DNA from 2 places in the Bradyrhizobium sp. CCBAU 53421 genome. Region 1 is predicted to be linked to the other one. Evidence: riboswitches for the same ligand, from Rfam matches in the RefSeq annotation. Region 1 holds a riboswitch; the other holds the start of a gene.
What was found. A riboswitch is a leader RNA that binds a small molecule or an ion and turns the genes downstream of it on or off. The one in region 1 is predicted to bind glycine.
Positions count from the first base shown of each region.

Region 2: another riboswitch for glycine. It lies ahead of XH92_RS08025 (D-amino acid dehydrogenase); the one in region 1 lies ahead of XH92_RS43420 (FAD-dependent oxidoreductase).

Region 1 covers NZ_CP030047.1:7,897,892-7,900,363, forward strand. The annotation lists gene XH92_RS36740 (short-chain fatty acyl-CoA regulator family protein) at 1-236, shown strand, start outside; partial or broken gene XH92_RS36745 (FAD-dependent oxidoreductase) at 334-917, opposite strand; gene XH92_RS43420 (FAD-dependent oxidoreductase) at 932-1,306, opposite strand; glycine riboswitch at 1,604-1,709, opposite strand; gene XH92_RS36755 (pyridoxal-phosphate dependent enzyme) at 1,975-2,472, shown strand, end outside.
Region 2 covers NZ_CP030047.1:1,701,025-1,703,496, reverse strand. The annotation lists gene XH92_RS08025 (D-amino acid dehydrogenase) at 132-1,409, opposite strand; glycine riboswitch at 1,556-1,658, opposite strand; gene XH92_RS08020 (amidohydrolase family protein) at 1,705-2,472, opposite strand, start outside.

The sequences.
Region 1 (2,472 bases):
CGGTTGCGGTCGGATTGGGTTGCGAGATCGCCCATGCCGACCAGGTGGTCTATTCAAAGGGACTGGACCTGGAGGATATCGAGGCAGCCGATCCGATCGGGCCGGGCTGCCGCGCCTGTGAGCGCACCGATTGCCGCCATCGCGCTCTGCCACCCATTGGACGCCCTTTGGACGTCGGCACCGCGGAACGGGGTCTGGTGCCGTACCGGATCGAGACCAGGCCACGTCAACGCTAAAGACGCGCCGAGTGTGCACCTGAACAGGGCCCGAAACTTGAGCTCGCAAGCTGAAGCTGCGGGATTGGCCCCGGTTTTCGACATCTCACCGACAACCTTAGGCGGCATTCCCTCTTGCCGTGACGAGTGCCGCAACGGCATCGGCCGTCACCGCCGAAAGCGTCCAGCCCAGATGGCCGTGGCCGGTGTTGTAGAAGACGCGCGGATCGCGGCCTCTCATGACGCACGGGAGAATGTCCGGCATCATCGGCCGCAGGCCCACCCAGGGCACGACGTTGCGCGTGCTCATGCCGGGAAAGTGCCTGCGGCACCACGCGATCAGTGGTTCGATGCGCGCTGCTCTTATTCCTTGTTGGTGCCGTTGAACTCGGCTGTCCCGGCGACGCGGAAACGTCCGGAGCCAAGACGACTGGTCACGATCTTTGCGCGGTCATCCAGCAGACTTGTCCATGGCGCGGCCCGCTGATCCGAGCCGTCAGGCAAGTGCACGGTGATTGAATATCCCCTCACGGGATAGACATTCACCCGATCACCAAGATTGGCGGCGATGCGGCGAGAACCGACACCGCCGCAAACCACGATGCCATCAAAATCGGAAATCCCAGCATCACTGTCGTGATTTTCGGTCGACTTACACTTCAGCTGGATGTTCGTGCCCTTGTCGAGCGCGATCGAGAGCACATCGGTGGAGAAGTTCAGCGTCGCACAAGGCGGCCACAGATAAGAGCCGGTCCCGTCGTGAACTTGTGGATGTCGCCCCTGAAGTCGGAAGCGGTGTAGAAGCCGCCATGGAATGTCCCGCGCAGGGCCGGCTCGATTGACCGGATATCTTCAGGGGATACAGCACGCCGCTCGAGCCCTTCTTTGGCGAGCAATGCCGAAACATACGCCGCGGCTTCAAATTCCGCCTTGCTGTGATAGAAGTGCAAGATGCAGCGGTTTTCGCAATCGAAGTCGATGTCCTCGTCCTGCGCCATTCGTCTCAGGCGGTCGCGCGACTCGATTGCCAGCCGTACGGTTGTGACGGTGCTCTCTTCGTATTTCGGGATCGAAGCGACGAATTGGGTCATCCAGGAGAGCTTGTGCCAGGACGGCGTCGGATTAATCAGAAGTGGCGCGCCGGGCGTGAATATCCACCTGATGCCTTTGAGCACCGTCGCCCAACTATTCCAAACCTCGGCATTTGAGGCTGGAAGAAGGACGTTTCCATTGCCGCATAGGGTGGCGGTCGAAAACGGTCATCCGGCAGCCCCGCTTGAGCAAGTTATAGGCTGTGGTGATTCTGGTTACGCCCGCGCCGATGACGGCGATATGGCCATGATGAGATTGGGTCGTTGGTGCTCCTGCCCGCGACACGCGGGCCATCTGGCATCACCTCTGTCATTGGCCTGAGAGCTTCATCGCAGCCGTCATCCAAGCGGCGACTTTCACCATCGGCACAGGACTGAAGTCCTGCTTTTCAGAGTCGAAATGTGAGCGTTCTTTTGCCTGAGAGTTTCCGGGGTCGTTGGTCCGTCGGCGCCGCGCCGAGCAAACTCGCCACAATTAACCGCATTCAATTCAAGCCTATTAAAGTATACTCAGTATTTCAACACTCCAGACTGCTTCAGTTTGAAACGGTTCAACGACCGGCCGCCAATTGACTGGCTTCCACGAAGACGGTATACCTAGTATGTCAACAGCAGAAATATCGCTCGTTTTGCGAGCGGTGCAAATGAACGGGAGCGAAGTTGAGAGAATGGCCGTAGAAAAATCTCTCGCCACCGCCCAGCTCTCGCTGGGTCCTGACAAGGGCTCGTTTGCGCTATTCCCCCCGAAGCTGCGGGGCGTCGAGAGCCTAGACGGGTCGTACCAGTACCCGCTGGAGATCGGGTTTGAGTATTTTCGCCTGGATCGATACGTCCTTTCGACCCAGCGCGGGCAAGGAATGCTTCGTTGGCGGAGTTTGCTGCCTCCCATTCTTGACGAGCTCAGTCTGGGCGAGGGAGGCACGCCCCTGATTGAACTTCCAGGCCAGTCCGGTCAGGCCAAAGTTTTTCTCAAGGACGAGAGCAGAAATCCGACCTTCAGTCACAAGGACAGGCTGAACCTGTGTGTGGTGAGCGCCGCCAAAATGTCGGGCGCACGCGGCATCGTTGCCGCATCCACAGGCAATCATGGCATCTCAACCGCAGCTTACGCAGCCAAGGCGGGGCTGCCATGCATTATACTTGTCCCGGAGCGCTTCAGTAAAAGC
Region 2 (2,472 bases), 3.1 Mb from region 1:
AATTGCGATTGTCAAGCGTGAGAATTGGTCACCCCGTATGCGGCCACTTCACGGTCAGATTGAGCTATGCATCGGTTACGACCGATCCACGAAGGGGTCGGCCATTTTGCACGACAAAACCGAGATCCGTGTTAGGTCGCTCGCTTCGTTTCCAGCCGGAGCCTTTCATTGCTGCCGGTCCCGAATTCACTGGCAAGGCACTCGGCAACCATCTCCGCGGTTGCCGCCGAAAGTGTCCAGCCCAGGTGGCCGTGGCCGGTGTTGTAGAAGACGCCCGGCATCCTGCCCCTACCAACCCGCGGCATCATGTTCGGCATCATCGGACGCAACCCGGCCCAAGGCACGACCCGGCTGGTGTCGACGGAGGGAAACAGCGTTCGCGTCCAGTCGACCAACGGCCGAATGCGATCCTGGCGTATGTCGCGGTTCATGCCGTTGAACTCTGCCGTTCCCGCGACGCGAAAGCGCCCGGCGCCCAATCGGCTGGTGACGATCTTGGCGGCGTCATCGAGCAGACTGACCCAAGGCGCCGCTTTCTGACTCCGCTCGTCGTCGAGGTGCACGGTGATCGAATAGCCCTTTACGGGATAGACGTTGAGGCGGTCGCCGAGCATCGCCGCGAGGTCGCGGCTCGCGGAGCCGGCGCATACAACGACGCTGTCGGCATCGATCTCATCGACATGAGTTACCCCTGAAGGCGTCTCACGCGAATATTGGATGCGGCAGGCTCCATCCCGAGCGATCCGCCTCACCGTGGCGTCAAGAACGAAGCGCGCGCCTCGCCTCTCGCACGCCCTGGCGAGACCGGAAACGAACTTGTGGATGTCACCGGTGGAATCCGACGGGGTGAAGAAGCCTCCGAAGAAGTCACCATGCAGCGTCGGCTCGATCGACTTCACCTCTGCGGCCGTCACTGGACGACGGTCCAGTCCTCCCTCCACCAGAATGGCATTGACCTTCAGCGCGTGTTCGAAACTCTGCTTGTCTCGATAGATGTGGAGAATGCCACGACGCTCGTGGTCAAATTCAATGCTCTCGCGTTCGGCGATGGCGAAGAGATGCTTGCGCGCGGCGATAGCGAGCCGTGTGATCTCCAGCGTGTTGTCACGGTAGTTCTTGATGTTGAAGATGAATTCGCCAAGCCAGAGGCACTTGTGCCAGGTCGGAGTTGGGCTCATGAGGAGCGGTGCATCACGCTTCAACATCCACTTCATGCCCTTGAGAATCGTCGACCAGGAGTTCCAGACCTCCGCATTGCTCGCGGAAAGTTGGCCCCCATTGGCGAACGATGTCTCCATGCCCGCGTAACGCTGACGCTCGATCACCGTGACGGAATAGCCGCGATTGAGAAGGGCATAGGCGGTGGTGACGCCGGTGATACCGGCGCCGATGACGACAACATGTGGCATTTCACTCTCCGCGATCAAAGTTGGGAGCGGGCCGCGGCCCGCGGGTTGTCCCCAATCTGTCACTGTACCTGAGAGATTAACCGCGACGGCTCGGCCGGTACGGCGGTCCCCTTCGGTGGGCACTCGGAGTGCCGCTCTCCAGATCGTTCAGCTGCATGGTCACTTTTGCCCGAGAGTTTCCTGGGGGTTGCTCCTTCGGCGCCGGCCAACACCGTCGCGACGGCGGCCGATCTCTCCCATGCAGCCTGTTGAACGCGATAGTTCTTCTTACGCCTCCGCAACCAGTCCAGGCACGTCAATTACCGACGTCGTAAAGGGTCGTGGTCGTCTCGACCGCCTCGTCATGCAAACCAGCGCGTTCGACCGCAGTAGCAGCAAGTTGTCGAGCCTTGCGCCGAATCTCCGACTCGTCGACGCCCAGCACCTTGCCGTCGGCAAATGACACCTTGCCATCTACCCAGGTCTGCGTGATCGAAGCGGTTGACGCGGAGAATACCAACGCTTGCAGCGGATCGTAGAACGGAGTCCATTCGACGTGGTCCAGGTCGAAAAGAATGAAATCAGCTTTCTTGCCGACCTCCAGCGAGCCGATCTCGTCGTCCCACATCAGCGCCCTTGCGCCCTCGATGGTCGCCGCACGCAGGGCTTGCCGTGCGGTGAAGATATCCGGCTGCAAGCGCGCGTCCTTGAACATCCCGGCGACGATCAGCATCTGCCGCATCAGATTCATATTGCCAGCGGCCGATACGCCGTCAGTGCCGAGGCCGACCTTCACGCCAGCCTTTACCATCTCCGGATACTTGCCAATGGCAGTCGCGCCCTTGCCAAGTTTGAACGAGGAGCACGGACAGAACGCGACGCTGGCACCACGTTCGGCAAGCAGGCGAACCTCTTCATCGGATACGGCCGCGCCATGTGCGATGACCAGGTTCTTTCCGATGCCACCGGCCCGGTCGATGCGAGTGATGGGCCAGCAGCCATATTTCTTCTCGCAGACCTTCGCCTCCTCGATCGAGGTGGCGAGATGATAGGTAGTACCGACACCCAACCTCTCGGCCAGTTT